Regions from separate parts of the Mesorhizobium sp. WSM4830 genome, predicted to be linked through region 2. Evidence: predicted binding sites of a transcription regulator. Region 2 holds the regulator's gene; the other holds the start of a gene.
What was found. Region 2 encodes LexA, which represses DNA repair genes until DNA is damaged. Its sites were predicted from a motif close to TGTTCNNNNTGTGTTCNG; they were not measured.
Positions count from the first base shown of each region.

Region 1: the regulator LexA is predicted to act here: its motif matches at 1,736-1,753, upstream of AC0L2Y_RS04295 (YifB family Mg chelatase-like AAA ATPase).

Region 1 is NZ_JBVVQI010000002.1:297,391-307,522, forward strand. Features, by position in the region: gene AC0L2Y_RS04290 (hypothetical protein) at 1-71, shown strand, start outside; gene AC0L2Y_RS04295 (YifB family Mg chelatase-like AAA ATPase) at 112-1,644, opposite strand; gene gshB (glutathione synthase) at 1,806-2,747, opposite strand; gene AC0L2Y_RS04305 (GtrA family protein) at 2,964-3,338, opposite strand; gene AC0L2Y_RS04310 (glycosyltransferase) at 3,347-4,354, opposite strand; gene AC0L2Y_RS04315 (GtrA family protein) at 4,487-6,283, shown strand; gene AC0L2Y_RS04320 (SDR family NAD(P)-dependent oxidoreductase) at 6,415-7,182, shown strand; gene AC0L2Y_RS04325 (2-dehydro-3-deoxygalactonokinase) at 7,182-8,132, shown strand; gene AC0L2Y_RS04330 (2-dehydro-3-deoxy-6-phosphogalactonate aldolase) at 8,129-8,767, shown strand; gene AC0L2Y_RS04335 (SMP-30/gluconolactonase/LRE family protein) at 8,767-9,648, shown strand; gene AC0L2Y_RS04340 (D-alanine--D-alanine ligase family protein) at 9,807-10,132, shown strand, end outside.
Region 2 is NZ_JBVVQI010000005.1:199,203-209,334, forward strand. Features, by position in the region: gene trpC (indole-3-glycerol phosphate synthase TrpC) at 1-323, shown strand, start outside; gene moaC (cyclic pyranopterin monophosphate synthase MoaC) at 326-832, shown strand; gene AC0L2Y_RS09665 (molybdopterin molybdotransferase MoeA) at 832-2,037, shown strand; gene AC0L2Y_RS09670 (alpha/beta hydrolase) at 2,045-2,875, opposite strand; gene kynU (kynureninase) at 2,968-4,215, opposite strand; gene lexA (transcriptional repressor LexA) at 4,663-5,397, shown strand; gene AC0L2Y_RS09685 (ComEC/Rec2 family competence protein) at 5,391-7,856, opposite strand; gene gltX (glutamate--tRNA ligase) at 7,953-9,374, shown strand; gene gltA (citrate synthase) at 9,554-10,132, shown strand, end outside.

The sequences.
Region 1 (10,132 bases), on a different contig from region 2:
GGTATTTTGAAACGAATAGTTTACTTGTTGATCTTGAAGCGAAAGAAATCGGAATTCGTATCGGGAATTGACCAGAGCTCTTCGTCGTGTTCGACCGCAGGACGGACGCTCCTACGCCGCCTGCGCCATCCGCTCCGAACTCATGCGGTAGGAAATCGCTTCGGCCAGATGGATGCGACCGACCGTCTCGCTGCCCTCGAGATCGGCCAGCGTCCGCGCCACCTTCAAGACGCGGTGATAGGCTCGTGCGGAAAAGCCGAGCTTTTCGCTGGCATCCCTGAGCAGCGACAGGCCGGCGGCATCGGGCATGGCAATCTCCTCGATGACCGACGGCGAGCAATGTGCGTTGGTGGTGGCGGAGGTCGCGCCGAGCCGCTCGAAGCGCTCGCGCTGGATCGTCCGCGCTCGCGCCACGCGCAGTGCCACGGCTGCACTCTTCTCCGCCCGGTCCGGCCGGATCAGATCGCTGGCCGAAACCGCCGGCACCTCGATCCTGAGATCGATGCGGTCGAGCAGCGGGCCGGAAATGCGCGCCTGGTAGTCGGTGCGGCAGCGGTCGCCGCGCAGGCAGCGATAGCCCGGCTCGCCGGCCATGCCGCAGCGGCACGGGTTCATCGCCGCGACCAGCTGGATGCGCGCCGGATAGGTGACGCGATGATTGGCGCGCGCGATCATGCAGTCGCCGGTCTCGAGCGGCTGGCGCAGCGCATCGAGCGCCTGCGGCGAAAATTCCGGAAATTCGTCGAGGAACAGCACGCCGTGATGGGCGAGCGAGGCCTCGCCCGGCCGCACGCGCAGGCCGCCGCCGACCATCGCCGCCATCGAGGCCGAATGATGCGGTGCCCGGAACGGCCGCCGGTCGGTCAGTTTTCCTTCGCCGAGTTCGCCGGCCACCGAGGCGATCATCGAGACTTCGAGCAATTCCTTCGGCGCCAGCGGCGGCAGGATCGACGGCAGCCGCTGCGCCAGCATCGACTTTCCCGACCCCGGCGGCCCGACCATCAAAAGATTGTGGCCGCCGGCCGCCGCCACCTCCAGCGCCCGCTTGGCGGTCTCTTGCCCCTTGATGTCGGCAAGGTCGGGCAGGTCGCGCGCCGAAGCATGGATGCCGGCTTCCGGCCGCGACAGGACCTGCGTGCCGCGAAAATGATTGGCGATGGCGATCAGGCTGCGCGGCGCCAAGATGTCGAAATCCTTGCCGGCCCAGGCCGCTTCCGGCCCGCAGGCGAACGGGCAGATCAGGCCCTTGCCTTCGGCATTGGCGCCGATCGCCGCCGGCAGCGCCCCGGCCACCGCGGCAATGGTGCCGTCGAGCGACAATTCGCCAAGCACGACATAGCCGGCCAGCATGTCGCCCGGAATGGCGCCGAGCGCCGCCATCAGCCCGAGCGCGATCGGTAGGTCGTAATGGCTGCCTTCCTTGGGCAGGTCGGCGGGCGCCAGATTGACGGTGACCTTCTTCGATGGCATCGACAGGCCGGATGCATGCAGTGCTGCCTGCACCCGCTCGCGGCTTTCGGCTACAGCCTTGTCGGCCAGCCCGACGATGTGCATGTTGACCTTGCCCGGCGCGATCATCACCTGCACGTCGACCGGCACGGCCTCGATGCCCTGGAAAGCAACCGTGCGAACCCGCGCCACCATGTCGTCACCCCGGATGCAGGCTTTGCCCCAGCCTTTGCGATCATGCCGCGAACGGCGTCACCGGAGACAACCACAGATTTCCGGCGAAGGCAAGAACATTTGGGGAACGGGTGAACGCAACGGCTGCAATGGTTTGCAACGCGGCCGCTCCCGAAGCGAGACTAGTTACGCTTCTCCTCCACGGCATCCCAGAACAGACTGGCGATGTCGGCGCCCCCAAAACGCCGCACTTCGCGTATGCCGGTCGGTGAGGTCACGTTGATCTCGGTCATGTAGTCGCCGATGACGTCGATGCCGACGAGGATGAAGCCGCGCTCCTTCAGCGATGGGCCGATGCGGGCGCAGATCTCGCGTTCGCGTTCCGTCAGCTCGGTCTTTTCGGCGCGGCCGCCGACATGCATGTTGGAGCGCGAATCGTGCTCGGCCGGCACGCGGTTGATGGCGCCGACCGGCTCGCCGTCGATCAGGATGATGCGCTTGTCGCCGGCGCGCACCTCCTTGAGGTAGCGCTGCACGATGTAGGGTTCGCGGAACATCTGGCCGAACATTTCGAGCAGCGAGGCGAGGTTGCGGTCGGCCTCATGCAGATGGAAGATGCCGGCGCCGCCATTGCCGTAGAGCGGCTTGACGATGATATCACCGAACTCCTTGCGAAAGGCGGCGACCTCGAGCGGGTCCTTGGTGATCAGCGTGTCAGGCATCAGGTCGGGAAATTCGGTGACGAAGATCTTTTCCGGGCTGTTGCGCACCCAGGCCGGATCGTTGACCACCAGCGTCTTCGGATGGATGCGCTCGAGGACATGCGTGGTGGTGATGTAGTTCATGTCGAAGGGCGGATCCTGACGCAAAAGGATGACGTCCATCTCCGATAGGTCGGTGCGGACTTCTTCGCCCAGCGAATAATGGTTGCCCTTCTCGTCGCGGACCTGCATCGCCTCGATACGGGCAAACACCTTGCCGTCGCGCAGTGACAGCCGGTCGGGCGTGTAGTGGAACAGCTGGTGGCCGCGCCGCTGCGCTTCCAGCGACAGCGCAAACGACGTGTCGCCGGCAATCGACACGGTGGAGATATGGTCCATCTGGACGGCGACTTTAAGGGGCATGGCAGCTCTCCGGCGCACTTGGGGCGATCCACTTGGATGCACAAAGTACGCTCCAACACTTTTGAATCCATGCACCGTGCTTTTCGAAAATCGATTCCGGTTTTCGGGCCGATGCATCGACGACAGCGATATAAGGAAATCGGCGGCCTCTGCCAATCGGCCAAGATCATGATGAGGCTGCGCTTCGCTTGGCGCAGACCCCAATGCGATGTGCCTTCAGCGGTCGAAGACCAGCTTGGAATAGCCGAGGAAGGACAGCGCCATGGCAACCAGCGAGGCGACCGCAAGAGCTATGAGCGGCGGCACCATCGGCAGCGCGAACAGCATGGCGCAATAGACGAGATAATTGACGAGGCTGGTGGCAATGCCGACGCCGCCATAGCGTGCGCCCTCTTGCGCGACGCCGCGGCTGGAAGGCGAGAAGGTCAGATGGCGGTTGATCAGCCAGGTGACGGACAGGGCAAAACCGATCGAGATGATGCGAGCCGCGAAGGGTCCGAGCGGCGCTATCGTCAGCACCAGCCAAAGCGCCGCCGCATCGGCGACGAAGCCGATGCCGCCGGCGATAACGAAGCGGGCGAGGCGTCCCATTTAGAGCTCTAAGCCGCCCGCGGGGTCTTGCGCGGTCCGGCCTTCAAAGTCGCGAGCGCACTTGCGCGTTCGCGTTCGACGCGGCCGGAAGGCATCGACAGATAGAAGATGCGCTTCTGCTCGGCCCGGCCGCGCGACACCGAATCGAGGATTACCCCGGTCACCGCCGCCAGCATCGACAGCAGCAGCAGCCCGACCGACAGCACCCAGGTCGGCATGCGCGGCACAAGCCCGGTTTCGGCGAACTCGATCAGCACCGGCGCCATCAGGAACAGGCTCGATGCCAGGAAGAACACCGAAAAAGCGCCGAAGAAACGCAGCGGCTGCGTCTCCTTCATCAGCATGGCGAACATCCACAGGATCTTCGCGCCGTCGCGAAAGGTCGACAGCTTCGACGAGGAGCCTTCCGGCCGGCGGCCATAGTCGAGTCCGATCTCGCTGACGGGCAATTTCAGCTGCGAGGCGTGCACCGACATTTCGGTCTCGATCTCGAAACCGCCGGAAACGGCGGGAAAACTCTTGACGAAGCGCCGGGTGAAGGCGCGGTAGCCGGAGAAGATATCGGTAAAGTCCGAGCCGAACAGCCGCTTGTAGAGGCTATTGAAGATGCGGTTGCCGAAGGCGTGGCCTGTCCTGCCGGCATCGTTGGCAACGCCGCGCCTTGTGCCCACCACCATGTCGGAGCGCTCGGTCAGCAGCGTGTTGATCAGTTGCGGCGCGTCCTCCGGCGCATAGGTGCCGTCGCCGTCGGCCATCAGGTAGATGTCGGCCTCGATGTCGGCAAACATGCGGCGCACGACATTGCCTTTGCCCTGGCGCGGCTCGCGCACCACGATGGCGCCGGCGGCGCGGGCTCGGAGCGCCGTCAGGTCGCGGGAATTGTTGTCGTAGACATAGATCGCGGCGGAAGGCAGCGTTTCGCGAAAGCGCCGCACCACTTCGCCGATCGTCAGCTCCTCATTGTAGCAAGGCAGCAGCACGGCGATGCTCGGCTCATGGCGCACGTCTTGTGGCATTTTCGTCTCCGGATGCCCTGTGAGGAGGCCCCTGGCCGCTCAAACGCCGGCCTCGCTCGGGCGGCTTTACTATTTATTGAAGCTGTTAAGGCTAGGTTTAAACCGCCCAGTATTCCTTCCAAAGGTCCTGATATGAGCACAGCCGACGATGGCGCCTCCAGTTGGAGGTCCGAGATCGCGCTGGCGCTGCTTGCCACATTGCTGGCGCTGGCCGTCAATGCCTTTGCCGGCTTCCCGGAATTGAACAATGCCGGCGGTGACAACGACAATCTGCTGCGCCTCGTCGAAGTTCGCGACATGCTGGCCGGCCAGGGCTGGTTCGATCTGCACCAGTACCGGATGGGCCTGGAAGGCGGTTTCGTCATGCATTGGTCGCGGCTGGTCGATGCGCCGATCGCCGCCGTCATCATCGCCGTATCGGCCCTGACCGGCAGCGCGGCCCTTGCCGAGAATGTCGCTCAAGTGCTGTGGCCGGCGCTGCTCTTCTGCCTGACCGTGTTTTTCACCGCCCGCACTGCTCGCAGCTTTGCCGGTGACGGCGCTGTGCTGCCGGCTGTCGTCGTCGGCGCCGCAGCACTGTATTTCCTCGGCATTTTTTCGCCCGGCGCGCTCGACCACCACAATGTCCAGCTGATGCTGAGCATGGCCAGCCTGAGCCTTCTGCTTGAAGCGCCGTCGCGCAGGGCGGCGGCATTGCTCTCCGGCCTGTGCGCCGGATTGATGCTGGCCGTCGGCATGGAAACCGCGCCTTATGTCGCCACCATCGGCGCCTCTGTCGCCACGCTGTTTGCCCTCGAGGCCAATGGCGAGAGGCTGATCGCCAGGGATTTCGGCCTCGGCTTTGCCGGCGTGTCCGCTCTCGTCTTTGTCGCCACCATTGCGCCATCCGCCTGGGGCCAGGCGCAATGCGACGCCTTCTCGACCGTGCAGTTCGTCGTCGCAGCGATTGCCGGAACCGGCCTTGCGGCGATAGCGTCGATCGAGCCCGCCGGCCGCACGCGCGGGAGGCGGTTCGCCTCGCTTGGCCTGCTTGCACTGGCATTGGGCACTGTCGTCGTCCTTTTGTTTCCGCAATGCCTGGCAGCGCCCTACGCCAACCTCGATCCGCGCCTCAAGGAGCTATGGCTTGATCACATCGACGAGGCGCAGTCGCTGTTCAAACTGCTCGCCGAGGATCCGGCTGAGGTGGTGGCGCGCTATGCCACGCCGCTCATTGCGCTCGTGCTGATGGCGCTTCGCCTTGGCCGTGGCGGCTGGCGACGGCAGGACAGCCTTGTCGGTGCGCTGCTTGTCGTGGCGTTCATCGTCAGCGCCTGGCAGGTGCGCGGTTCGACATTCTCGATCGCCTTCGCTGTCATCCCGCTTGCCGCCTGGATTGCCAAATGGCGTCAACGGGCCGAGGCCAGCGCATCGCGTGGCGTGGCGCTGCGCATGGCTGCCGTCTGGCTGGTTTCGGTGAATGCGGTCTGGACTGGGGCTGCCGCGGCAACCTCGGTAGCCTTCGACGACAGCAACGCCACGGCCGATAATGGCACTGATGTCGCTTGCCAGCGCATGGCCTCCTTTGCGGCGCTTGGCCGCCTGCCCGGCACTACCGTGCTGGCAATTTCCAATCTCGGATCGCCGATCCTGGCCTATTCCGGACATCGCGTCTTCGCCGGGCCTTATCATCGCAACGTCGCCGGCAACCTGCTGGTGCTCGATGCCTTCCTTGGGTCCGATGCCGATGCCAGGACGATCCTGGCCGATCATCACGTCGGCCTCGTCGCGCTGTGCCCCGGCAGCGCCGAAAGCAAGCTCCTCGCAACCAAGGCGCCGGCAGGCTTTCTTGCCGGGCTGATGCGCGGCAGCGTGCCGGAATGGCTTGAGCCGGTTGCCGGGAACAACGGAGCCGCCGTCGAACTGTACCGCGTCCGGCCGGGCAGTTGATCTACCGCCGGCCCGTGCGGCCTTTTGTCGGACATAAGTCCTGACAATCCACTCTTTCGCCCTTGCCCGCCCGACACGGCTGGATAGGATGCGCGCCGGTCGACCGAGATCATTGGACCGGGAGAGAATTCATGATGCCATCGGCACGCTTTGCCGACCTCGAAGGCGCTTCGGTGCTGATCACCGGTGGCGGCTCCGGCATTGGTGCCGCGTTGACCGAGGGATTTGCTCGCCAGGGCGCAAAGGTCGCCTTCATCGATATCGCCGACCGTCCGAGCCTGGCGCTGGCCGATCGGCTGGACAAGGAGCTCGGTTTTCGGCCGCTCTATCTCAAGACCGACATACGCGACATCGAGGCATTGCGGCTATCAGTCGCCAGGGCCGCCGAGGCGCATGGCGACGTCACCGTGCTGGTCAACAATGCCGCGCAGGATGACCGTCATGCCGTCGAAGACGTCACGGTCGAGTTCTGGGACAACAACCATGCCATAAACCTGCGCCCGCATTTCTTCAGCGCACAGGCGGTGGCGCCAGGCATGAAGCGGGCCGGCGGCGGCTCGATCATCAACTTCACCTCGACCTCGTTTCTCATCAACCATCCCGATATGCCGGCCTACACCGCCGCCAAGGCCGGCATCGTCGGCCTCACCAAGGGTCTCGCCGGCAAGCTCGGCGTCGACGGCATCCGCGTCAACGCGATCGCGCCCGGCTGGGTAATTACCGAGCGGCAGAGAAAGCTCTGGGTCACCGAAGAGGCGCTCGCCGCCCACGTCGCCAAGCAGTGCATCAAGCGTGTGATGCAGCCGGAAGACATCGTCGGCACCGTGCTGTTCCTGGCGTCGGATGCTTCACGCATGCTGACCGCGCAGATGCTGATCGTCGACGGGGGGTTCCTGTGATTTCACCGAGCAAGTCAGCGTCCGTCGCGGTCGTCGACTGGGGCACCACCCGTATGCGGGTCTGGCTGCTCGACGGCACCGGCAAGGTTCTCGCCGAGCGGCGCGGCGATGACGGGCTGATCACCGCCCAGGCCAAGGGATTTTCGTCCATTCTCGAAGGGCATCTGGCCGCCATGGGCGCAGCCGAGGCGCTGCCGGTCATTATTTGCGGCATGGCCGGTTCGCGCCAGGGCTGGCTGGAGGCGCCCTATGTCAGCGTGCCGGCGCCGATCGATGCTGTCCTCGCCGGCGCTGCCCGCATCCCCGGCCAGCGCCGCGACATCCGCATCGTGCCCGGCCTTGCCCAACGCCTCGCCGATGCACCTGACGTCATGCGCGGCGAGGAAACCCAGCTTGCCGGCGCCGGTTTGCCGGCAAAGGGACGCCACCTCGTCTGCATGCCCGGCACCCATTCGAAATGGGTGCTGGTCGAGGACGGCTCTGTTGCCGGCTTCGGCACGTGGCCGACCGGCGAGCTGTTTTCGGTGCTCGCCGCGCACTCGATCCTGCGCCATTCGCTGGGTGAGCCGCCGAAGCCGGTTGCCGCCGAAAGTCCGTTTTTCCGGGACTGGTGCCTGAAGGCGTTGGCCGAGGGCGGTGACATCGTTTCAAGACTGTTCTCGATCCGCGCCGCCAGCTTGCTGCAGGATCTGAAGCCGGAGGATGCCGCCGCCTGCCTGTCGGGCCTGCTGATCGGCGGCGAGATCGCTTCGGCAAATCGCCGTTATGGGGTAAGCGCTGGGCCCGTCGTGCTGATCGCGTCGGGCGCACTTGGCACGCTCTATGCCGAGGCGCTCGGCCTTGCCGGGCTCGCTTTCAGGGCGGTCGACGCCGACGAGGCGGTGCGCGCCGGCCTTGCCGAAGCCGCGCGCGAAAATGGCATGATCGCCGGAAATGGAGTTGCCGCATGACAGAGACCGCACCTTTTCCAAAGCTCGAGCGGGGTCTGGTCGCGATCCTGCGCGGCCTGAAGCCAAGCGAGGCGGTGGCCATCGGCCAGGCGGTCTTCGGCGCCGGCATCGAAGCGATCGAGGTGCCGCTCAACTCGCCCGAGCCCCTTGTTTCGATCGCCGGCATTGTCGAAGCGCTTCCTCCGACAGCGCTGGTCGGCGCCGGCACGGTGCTCACCGCCGCCGATGTCGATGGCCTGCACAAGGCCGGCGGGCGGCTGCTGGTCAGCCCCAATATCGATGCCGAGGTCATGGGCCGTGCCATGCAGTACGGCATGGTGACGATGCCCGGCGTGTTCACGCCAACCGAGGCATTCCAGGCCATCCGGCTCGGCGCCTCGGCGCTGAAATTCTTCCCGGCAAGCGTGCTTGGCGCGGCAGGCATTTCGGCGATGCGCGCGGTGCTGCCGGCCAACGTGCTGGTCGGCGCCGTCGGCGGCGTTTCGGACAAGGATTTTGCCGGCTACAAGGCAGCCGGCGTCAGCGTCTTCGGTCTGGGCTCCAGTCTGTTCAAGCCGGGCATGAGCGTCGACGAAGTGGCAGCACGGGCGAAAGCCGCAGTTCAGGCCTGGGACGCGGCGTTTGGAGTGGCATGATGAGCGAGAGCATCGTTTCGGTTTTTTCCGACCATGTCTGCCAATTGGGCGAGGGGCCAAGCTATGACCCTGCGACCGACACGCTCTACTGGTTCGACATCGTCAACGGCCAGCTCCTGGAAAAACGTCTGTCCGGCGGTGCAGTCAAGATCCACGAGCTCGGTCAGACGGCCAGCGCCGTCGCCATCGTCGACGACCGGCGCCAGTTGATCGCCACCGAGACCGGCCTGCATGTCCGCGACGTCGCGACGGGCAAGCTGACGTTGCACACGCCGATCGAGGCCGACAATGCGGTCACCCGCTCGAACGATTCACGCGTTCACCCTTGCGGCGCGCTCTGGGTCGGCACCATGGGCAAGGGCGAGGAGAAGGCCGCCGGTTCGATCTACTGGTTCTTCAAGGGCGAGCTGCGTCGGCTCTATGCGGATATCACGGTGCCCAATTCTATCTGCTTTTCCGAGGATGGGACCGTTGCCTATTACACCGATACCAGCACCGGCCTGTTGATGCGCGTCGGCTGCGATCCGGTGACCGGCCTGCCGGTTGGCGAACCGAAGGTCTTCGTCGACCACCGCTCGGCCAAGGGCTATATCGATGGTTCGGTGCTCGACCGCGACGGCATATTGTGGAACGCCTGCTGGGGCGGCAGCGTCGTCGAAGCCTATGGGCCCGACGGCAAGCTTGTCCGTTCGGTGGCGATGCCGGTCACGCAACCGTCCTGTCCGGCTTTTGTCGGCGGGAATGCCGACCGGATCGCGGTCACCTCCGCCTGGTCGGGCAAGAGCGAGAAGCAGCGCCTGCTCGACCCGCAAGTCGGCATGACGTTTATGCTCGACATTCCGGTCAATGGTCGCTTCGAGCCACGCGTGCTGATTGGCTGACCATGATCCTGAACCTTTGGTTCGGGAAAGATCATGGTCAAACGAGAACATGGTGCACTTGCTGTCGTGCAGGCGTCCGATCGGCGTCGGTTCCGCGCAAGCCGAATGCGTTCGCCGTGCGATGGTAGGCAATCGTGCTGCCAGGAGCCGTCCCACCCATGTCAACCCGCAAGCCGAAACTGATCCTGGTTTATGAGCCGGAAAAGGCCTGCTTCGATCGGCTGGTCGCCGATAATCACGTGCCGAAGCGCGCCGCCGAAATCGCCTCCTATCTGGCGCAATCGACCGACATCGCTGCTGAATTCGACGCACTTGCCGCCGCTTGCCAGAAGCGCGGCCTGACCTTCGCGCCGCTGGCGCTCGACAATGCCGCAAGCGTTCTCGCCAGCGAAGTTCCGAAGACCACGCTTGTCTGGACGCTGACCGACGGCATTGCCTATTTCCGCGGCGGCGCGGCACCGGCTCTGGCACGGCTGAACGGTCT
Region 2 (10,132 bases):
GCATGGACGCGCTGGTCGAAGTGCATGACGAAGCTGAAATGGAACGCGCGCTGCAGCTGTCGTCGCGGCTGATTGGAATCAACAACCGCAATCTCCGGAGCTTCGAAACCAGCCTCGAGACCTCGGAGCGGCTGGTAGCGATGGTGCCGGCCGACCGCCATCTGGTCAGTGAGAGCGGTATCTTTTCGCACGACGATTGCCGCCGGCTGGAGCAGAGCGGCATTGCGACTTTCCTGGTCGGCGAGAGCCTGATGCGCCAGCAGGACGTGGCCGCGGCAACGCGCCTGCTGTTGACGGGCAAGGCGCCGGCAGAGGCGATCTGACGATGGCGGCCGCCCTCACCCATCTTGGCGCGCAGGGCGAAGCCAACATGGTCGATGTCGGTGACAAGGCTGAGACGGTGCGGACGGCAGTCGCCGAGGGCTTCGTGTCGATGCGGTCCGAGACGCTGGACATGATCCTCGCTGGCGATGCCAAGAAGGGCGACGTGCTCGGCACCGCGCGCATTGCCGGCATCATGGCGGCCAAGAAGACGCACGAACTGATCCCGCTTTGCCATCCGCTGCTGCTGACCAGGATATCTGTCGATATCGAGGCGGACGCCGCGCTGCCCGGCCTGAAGGTGACAGCATTGACCCGCGTCACCGGCAAGACCGGCGTTGAGATGGAGGCTCTGAGTGCCGTCTCGGTCGCTTGCCTGACCATCTACGACATGGCCAAGGCGGTCGACCGCGCCATGGTCATCTCGGGCATCAGGCTGGTTGAAAAGACCGGCGGCAAATCCGGCGACTACAAGATCACCGGAGGCGGGGCCACCGGGGCAGGCCGATAATGGCGCTGGTCCCGGTTGCCGAGGCGCTCGAGCGCCTGCTGGACGGCGCAGCAGCGCTGCCGGGCGAACGCGTCGCACTGCTGGATGCCGCCGACCGCGTGCTGGCGGAGCCGGTTGTGGCGCTCCGCACCCAGCCGCCGTTCAACGCTTCCGCCATGGACGGCTATGCCGTGCGGGCGGCCGATATCGCGTCCGTACCGGCAAAGCTTTCGGTGGTCGGCGTGGCGCCGGCCGGACGCGGCTTTGCCGGAACGGTGCAGCAGGGGCAGGCCGTGCGTATCTTCACCGGCGCGCCGCTTCCCGAAGGCGCCGACACCATCGTCATCCAGGAGAACGTCCGCGATCTCGGCGGCGGTGTCGTAGAAGTGACGGAGCCGACGGTGCAGGGGCGCAACATCCGCCGCCTCGGGCTCGATTTCGCCAAGGGCGATGTCCTGCTGCCCAAGGGCCGCCTGCTCGATCCGGCGGCCTTGTCGCTGGCTGCGTCGGCCAACCACCCCGAGGTCCGCGTGGTCAAACGGCCGCTGGTCGCCATCATCGCAACCGGCGACGAATTGCTGCCGCCGGGCAGCAATCTTGGCCCCGACCAGATCATCTCCTCCAACGCCTATGGTGTCGCCGCTGCCACACAGTCGGTCGGTGCGCGCGCGCTCGACCTTGGCATCGCACCGGACCGCAGGGAGGCGATCGCCGCATTGGTTGAAAAGGCCGTGAAGGCTGGCGCGAACGTCATCGTCACGCTGGGCGGTGCCTCGGTCGGTGACCACGACTTCGTCCATGACGTGCTGACCGGGCAAGGCATGACGCTCGATTTCTGGAAGATCGCCATGCGGCCGGGCAAGCCGCTGATGTTCGGGCGGCTGGGCGACATTCGCTGCATCGGCCTGCCCGGCAATCCGGTGGCAAGCCTGGTCTGCACTCAGCTCTTCCTGAAGCCGCTGCTGGCGCGGCTCGGCGGCCGCGCCTTTCAGCAGGATATGCGTCGGGCACGGCTCGGTGCTGCCATGCCGGCCAACGATCTCAGGCAGGATTATGTGCGGGCTGTTGTCACAGACGACGCCGGCACCCTCGCGGCGACGCCGTTCGGCATCCAGGACTCCTCGATGCTGAAAATGCTGGCCGATGCCAACGGATTGATCGTCCGCGCGCCGTTCGCGCCTGCCGCGGCGGCGGGCTCCCCCTGCGACGTGCTGATGCTACGCTGAACCTGCCTCACTCCGAGATCAAGGCCTGGGTCAGCCGATGGTCTGGATCGGCCAAACCGTCGATGATGTTGAAATGGTGCCGGTCAGGCTCGACCACAGAGCTGGTCGAGGCACCTAGGCCGATCCAGATGTTGGCCAGCACCGCGCTCTGGCGCAGGAATTCGGCGCGCTCGCCGCCGCCGGCCCAGCAGGTCAGGCGGGCCTTGTCCATCGGGCGCAGCAGCACCGGGCTTTCGGCCTGCGCCTCGGCCTCATCGATCGCCAGCGTCTCGTTCATGCCGGTGCACATGATCGGGCGCAAATCGTGCACTCCCGAGATCGACACCACGCGACGAACGCGCCGGACCACTTCGGGCGCCAGCGGCGTCGTCGCCGTAACCATCCGGCTAACAAGATGGCCGCCGGCCGAGTGTCCGGTCAGCATCAGCGGCCCTGCGACCATCGCCGCCGCTGTGCCGATCGCCGCGCCGACTTCCTTGACGATGCCGGCAATGCGTATCTGCGGACAGAGCGTGTAGGACGGCATCGCAACCGCATAGCCGCGATCAACAGGGCCAGCGGCAAGATGCGACCAGAAACTCTTGTCGAATGCCATCCAGTAGCCGCCATGGACGAACACCACGAGCCCCTTGGGCTTGGTGGCCGGCAGGAAAAGATCGAGACGGTTGCGTGGTTTATCGCCATAGGCCAAGTCGAGCCGCGCCCTGCCCTCGGTCGAAAGCACGTCGCGGAAAACCCGCGCTGGCTCGATCCAGGCCGCCGGCCAGCGATCGCTGCCGGCTATATTGGCGCCGTTGGCATAGGCGTTATCCCAATCGGCAATGTGACGTTCGAACACCCTGCGCCCTCCCCTGGCAATATGGCCTTGCAACGCAAAGCATCGCGCGGCGCGTCGTCGCCAGCCTCACGGCTCCAGCTCTCGCATCAATCTCAAGTGACAGCCGCCTTGATGGCGAAGCGCGCATCCTTCCACGCACCGGTGCGCAGGATGTCCTCAAGCACTTCGACGGCCTGCCAGACATCGGCATAGCCGACATAGAGCGGGGTGAAGCCGAAGCGCATGGTCGATGGCGCGCGAAAATCGCCGATCACGCCACGTTCGATCAGCGCGCGCATGATCTGGTAGCCATGCTCATGCATGAATGAAATCTGGCTGCCGCGTTTTTCCCCGTCGCGCGTGCTTTCGAGCGTGAGCCCGTAAGTGCCGCACTTTGCCTCGACAAGCTCGATGAACAGATCGGCCAGCGCAATGCTCTTCTTGCGCACCGCCGTCATGTCGACATCGTTCCAGATGTCGAGCGCGCCCTTCAGCGTGCGCATCGACAGGATCGGCTGGGTGCCGCACAGAAACCGGCGGATGCCGGTGCCGGCCGCATAGCCTGGCTCGAAGGCGAAGGGCCGTGCATGGCCCCACCAGCCGGTGAGCGGCTGCTGGATGTCGGCAAGATGCCGCTCAGCCGCATAGATGAAGGCAGGCGCGCCCGGTCCGCCATTCAGATATTTGTAAGTGCAGCCAACGGCAAAATCGGCTTTTGCCTTGTCGAGCTCGACTGGCATCGCACCGGCGGTGTGGCAGAGATCCCAGACGATCATCGCCCCGGCTTCCTGGGCCCTGCGCGTCAGCGCCGGCATGTCGCGCAGTTCGCCCGACTTGTAGTTGACGTGGTTGACCAGCACCACGGCGGTGCGTGCGTCGATCAGCTCCTCGATGCTCGGCGCGTCGACCCCCGAGAGGCGCAGCAGCGTATCTTTTCGCGTCGAAACCACACCCTCAGCCATGTAGAGGTCCGTCGGAAAGCTATCGCCCTCGGCGACGATGACCTGCCGCTCCGGTCGCATAGCCATGGCGGCGTGCAGCAGCTTGTAGATGTTGACCGACGTCGTGTCGCAGACCACCGTCTGGCCGGCCGCGGCGCCAATCAGGCGCCCGAGCTGGTCGCCGAGTTCGAGCGGCATGTTGAACCAGCCGGCCACGTTCCAGGCGCGGATAAGATCATGCGACCATTCTTCGGTCGCGGCCTTGCGCAATTCATCGAAAGCGGCACGTGAAGCAGCTCCTAGCGAATTGCCGTCGAGATAGATCACTCCTTGCGGCAACACAAAGCGGTCGCGCATCGCGCGCAGCGGATCCGCGGCATCCATCGCCTTTACGGCCACGAGATCGGGAATTCCTGTCATGATTTGCCTGCTCCCCCAAGATCCAACGCAACGCCGGACACGCATCGACTGTTCTTCCATTACCTGGTTGCGCGCAGCAAGACTCCACCGGCGAGAAGCAGCCTGACCAGGCGATGGAAACCAGGACCTAACCCGAGGTTGGCGTTTTGAGTTCGTTTCGTTCACGGTGCATTGACCAAACCGCACACTCGATAGGGTTCACTTCCGTGCCATTTGCCGACCGACGGCCGATGCCAATGTGGCCTTCCGGGAAGCCAGAAGGGCGCAAACGAAAGCAGAATCAAGGCGATGAGGCTCGCGACGGTGAAAGTGCGGTACCCCGGTTAGGGGACGTCGTTTGTTTCCCGAGCCTTAACGCATTCATTAAACTTTAAACAGTTGCGGAACACAACTGGAACAGATAGTGTTTGTTCTGGGTTTGTTTTTCTGATTCTGTTGGGGGTCGCTATGCTGACACGCAAACAACACGAACTGCTTATGTTCATCCACGAAAGATTGAAGGAAAGCGGTATCCCGCCTTCCTTCGACGAGATGAAGGAAGCGCTCGACCTGGCTTCCAAATCGGGAATCCACCGGCTTATTACGGCACTGGAGGAGCGCGGCTTCATTCGCCGTTTGCCCAACCGGGCCCGTGCGCTGGAGGTGCTGCGCCTGCCTGACTCGATCGCCCCCGGCCTCAATGCGGCACGCAAGTTCTCGCCGAGTGTCATCCAGGGCAGTCTTGGGCAAGGCGGTCCGCGGCAAGGCAAGCCGACATCGTCGCGCGTCCCTGCGGCCGGAAATGACGACGATGTCGTCGCCGCCGTTTCGATCCCGGTGATGGGCCGCATCGCCGCCGGTGTGCCGATCGACGCCATCCAGCACCAGACGCATTCGATTTCGGTGCCGCCGGATATGATCATGGGCGGCGAGCATTATGCGCTCGAGGTCAAAGGCGATTCGATGATCGAGGCTGGCATTTTCGACGGCGACACGGTGATCATCCGCAATGCCGATACGGCGAGCCCCGGTGAGATCGTGGTGGCACTGGTCGACGAGGAGGAAGCGACGCTGAAGCGGTTCCGCCGCAAGGGCGCTTCGATCGCCCTGGAAGCCGCCAATCCGGCCTACGAGACGCGCATCTTCGGACCAGACAGGGTCAAGGTGCAAGGCAAGCTCGTCGGACTGATCCGCCGCTACTGAGCTCCGCCCTTGGCGCCGGCTTTGGGTTTGTCGGCCCTGCGGTATGGCGGCAGGCCCCGCGCCGCGCGTGAAAATTTCCGCTGCACGTGCCAGGGCCGGTATGATTTTTCGACTGCGAAACGGATTTCGGCGCGTGTTGCCGCTTGTGGATCGAAATAGACGGCGGCACTTCCCGCGCGCGCCAGTTGCCGTTTGGTGACGACGAGGACCAGCCGGTCGTAGTAGCAGGGGTTATGGGCGGTGGCGTCGTCGATGACGATCAAACTGGCAAAGGCGCAGGCTGGCCGCGCAGTATTGCGGTCCTTGGCTTGCGCGATGATCGCGCCGGATGGATGCCTGGCAAGGCAGAGGCCGTCCGTGCAAATGAACGGCATGCCCGGCGGTAGTTCGGCCGGATCGGCAATGTCGAATTGCGGGTCGTTCTTTCCAGGTGTTTCCGGCGCGACGATAGCCTCTGATGTGAGCGCGCGTTTCCAGTTGTCGATGGTGAACTCATTCGGGCGTGCCCGGTTGATCGCGAGTTCACCGCTCCCAATCGGCAGCGCGACCAGCCGTGCGTCCTCCGAGATCAATACATCGGGTACGCGCGTCTGCGTTGTCGTCAGCAAGCCGGCGAGCGCAAAAGGAAGTGCCGCGAGCCGCAACCAGGTCGTCGCCATGCTGGCAATGACGAGGGCGATCGTCACCAGAAGGACGGATCTCAGCGAAATCAGCCCGACCGCATCGATCGGCGAGCGCTCGGAGATCCACCCGGACAGGGCGATCATCGCCGTTAGCCCCTTGCCCATCACATAGAGGAACGGCCCATCCGCACCGAACGGCATCGCCAGCGCGCTGAGAACGGCGAAGGGCATGACGACCAGTGAGACGATGGGCATGATGGCCAGATTGGCGAACAGGCTGAGCGGCGCCACGCGCTGGAAGTGCCATATGGCGAAAAGCGCCGTGGCGCTCCCTGCAATGATCGAGGTCATCGCTAGGCCGCCCATGCCCAGCAGGACCTTTCGCGTGGCAAAGCGTAGCGGCGACCGCCGCAGCGGCGGCGTGGCGGCCCTGCCGGCGCGGTAATCGGACCAGCCTGCATAGGCGCCGACAAGGGCCGCCGTCGCGGCGAAGGACATCTGGAAACTCGGACCGACCACCTCGTGCGGCGACACCAGGATGACCGCGATGGCCGAGATCGCCAGGTTGCGCATGGTGAGCGCGGCCCGGTCGAACAGCACGGCGATAAGCATCACCGCCAGCATGATGAAGCTGCGTTCGGCCGCTACCACAATGCCGGAAAAGACGAGGTAGGCCGCAATCGAAAAAAGCGCGGCGGCCGCGGCATATTTCTTGACCGGCCGTCGCGATGAGAAATCGGGAAACAGCGCAAAGGCGCCGCGTAGCAGCGCCATGATGGTGCCGGCGACCAACGCCATATGCAGCCCCGAGATAGAGATGATGTGATAGATGCCTGTACGCCGCATCGCTTCGTTGATCTCCTCGGGAATGCCGGCGCGCACGCCGACGATCAGCGCAGCGGCAATCTCGCCCTCGGCGCCGCCGATGCGGCTGCGGATATGGTCGGCGATGGATTCGCGCGCGTCTTCGATCGCGGAAGAAAGCTGCGCGGCAAGCGGCATGCTGCCCGACGGCACGACTTTCGGATTGCCGAGAAAAAAGCCGCTGCCGCCGATACCGGCGAAATAGCTGTCGAAGGAGAAATCATAGCTGTCGGGCCGCACCGGGCCGGTCGGCGGCAGCAGCCGCACATAGCCGGTGATCTCGGAACCGGCGGTGAGCTCAGCCGGTATCTTCATCGCCGAAACGCGGACCCGTTCCGGCATGTAGCGCAGTGTCGGCCTGGCGGTTGAGATCACATCGATCGTCAGCCTGATGCGGCCGCTCGCCATGGGCTCGTACGATACAACGCGACCCGTCAGCCGCGTCGAGATTTCGGAACCGAGCATATGCGTTCCGACACGCCAGGTCTCGAACTTGGCGGCAAGTACGCCAAGCGCGCAGAGTAACGCCACCATGAAACACAGGCGCGTCCTGGGCCATGACCGCGAGACGACGGCACAAAGGGCCGCGAGGAGCACGATTGCGATCGGCTGTGGAAAGGGCGGCTCCACCGCCAGCGCGAAATATACGACCACCCCGCATGCGAGGAACACCGGCACCAGCAGGAAGGCGACGCCACGGTCGAGTTCCAGGCCGGCTGCCAAGGTTACGCTGTTGCGGATGCGGGACGGTGACGGGAGGCGCAAACGCCTGGGCAGGCGCACGATGGGTTCGGCCGTGGGCACCGGAACCGTTGTTGATTCACCTGTCGGCAAGGACCGGGAATCGAAGCGTGGAGTGGGCAGCAATGCCGGCGCCGGCAGGACAGGCAGGGGAGCGGCAAACAGCAAGCGTTCGCTGACGCCGCTGCCAGCGTCCTCGCCCTCGCCCGCACCACGGCCTCGCACAGCCATCGGGTCTGCCCCTTGCGCCCTCAACCTCCTATGCTACATGAACGCGCGACGCGCGAAAGTCCGCAAACCCACTTCCTTCGCCCGCCTGAGAGTTCCATGCCCGATAAGGTCGTCACCCGTTTTGCCCCCTCGCCCACCGGCTATCTGCACATTGGCGGCGCCCGCACGGCGCTGTTCAACTGGCTGTATGCCAAGCACACAGGCGGCACGATGCTGCTGCGCATCGAGGACACCGACCGCGAGCGCTCCACCGATGCGGCAACCGCGGCCATTCTCGACGGGCTTTCCTGGCTTGGCCTGACATGGGACGGCGAGCCGGTGTCGCAGTTCGAGCGTGCTCCGCGCCACCACGAGGTGGCCGAGGAGCTCGTTCGCATGGGCAAGGCCTATTATTGTTATGCGACGCCTGCCGAGCTGGAAACAATGCGCGAGAGCGCACGGGCCAAGGGGCTGCCTCCCCGCTATGACGGACGCTGGCGCGACCGCGACCCGTCGGAGGCGCCGCCCGGCGCCAAGGGGGCGATCCGCATCAAGGCGCCGACAGACGGCGAGACGGTGGTGCATGACCGCGTCCAGGGCGATGTGCGTTTTCCCAACAAGGATCTCGACGATTTCATTATTCTGCGCTCGGACGGCAATCCCACCTACATGCATGCCGTCGTCGTCGACGATCACGACATGGGCATCACCCACATCATCCGCGGCGACGATCATTTGACCAACGCCGCACGCCAGACCGTAATCTATCAGGCCATGGGCTGGGAGGTGCCGTCGATGTCGCATATCCCGCTGATCCACGGTGCCGACGGCGCCAAGCTGTCGAAGCGGCACGGTGCGCTTGGCGTCGAGGCCTATCGCGCCATGGGCTACCTGCCGGAGGCGCTGCTCAACTATCTGGCGAGGCTTGGCTGGAGCCACGGCGATGATGAGATCATGTCGATCGCCGACATGATCGCATGGTTCGACATTGGCGACGTCAACAAGGGCGCCGCCCGTTTCGACTTCGCCAAACTCGAGGCGCTCAATGGCGTGCATATGCGCCGGATGAACGACGCGGCGCTGCTCGACATCTTTATCGCCACTCTGCCCTATTTGGAAGGCGGCCCGGCAATTGCCGCGCGCCTCGACGACAGACGCAGGGCGCAACTGCTTGCCGCTTTGCCGGGCCTGAAGGAGCGCGCCAAGACGCTGGTCGAACTTCTCGAAGGGGCTGCATTCCTGTTCGTCGAGCGGCCGCTGCCGGTGGACGAGAAGGCGGCGGCGCTGCTCAGCGGTGAGGCGCGCGCGATCCTGCGGGGCGCTCATGCGGCACTAGCCACGGTTTCGGATTGGTCTGCCGCTTCAGCGGAAGCCGCGATCCGCGACTATGCGCAGGCGGGCGGCCATAAACTCGGCGCCGTGGCCCAACCTTTGCGCGCCGCGCTCACCGGCAAAAGTACCTCGCCAGGTGTCTTTGATGTGCTAGCCGTGCTTGGCCACGAGGAAAGCCTGGCGCGGATCGCTGATCAAATCGATTAGCAAACTGGCCCAAGAAGATTGGCATTGAAAGGTGTGTTTCGCAGTGCAACATTGGGTCTTGGCCTAATCTGGCGCGCAGATACAATTGCGGGCGCAAATGTGCGTATTCCGATGCTTTTGATGTGTTGGGTTCAGATATTTTGCCTTTGCCGGCCTGAGGAAACAAAAAGGAGTTTGCTATGACCGAACCTGCGACAAAAATGGAATTTGGCGGCAAAACCCAGGCATCGACGGCAAAGCTGGAACTCGGCGGCAAAACTCATGAATTCAAGATACGAAGTGGTTCGGTAGGACCTGACGTCATCGACATCGGTTCGCTGTACAACACCGCCGGCGTCTTTACCTACGATCCCGGCTTTACGTCGACGGCGAGCTGCGAATCGGAAATCACCTTCATCGATGGCGATGCCGGCATTCTTTTGCACCGCGGCTACCCGATCGACCAATTGGCCGAGCACGGCGACTTCCTCGAAGTCTGCTATCTCTTGCTCTATGGTGAACTACCGACCAAGGCGCAGAAGGACGATTTCGACTACCGGGTGACGCGCCACACCATGGTGCATGAGCAGATGTCGCGCTTTTTCACCGGCTTCCGGCGTGATGCGCATCCGATGGCGGTGATGTGCGGCGTGGTCGGCGCGCTGTCGGCCTTCTATCACGATTCCACCGACATCTCGGACCCTTATCAACGCATGGTCGCCTCAATGCGGCTGATCGCCAAGATGCCGACGATCGCGGCGATGGCCTATAAATACCAC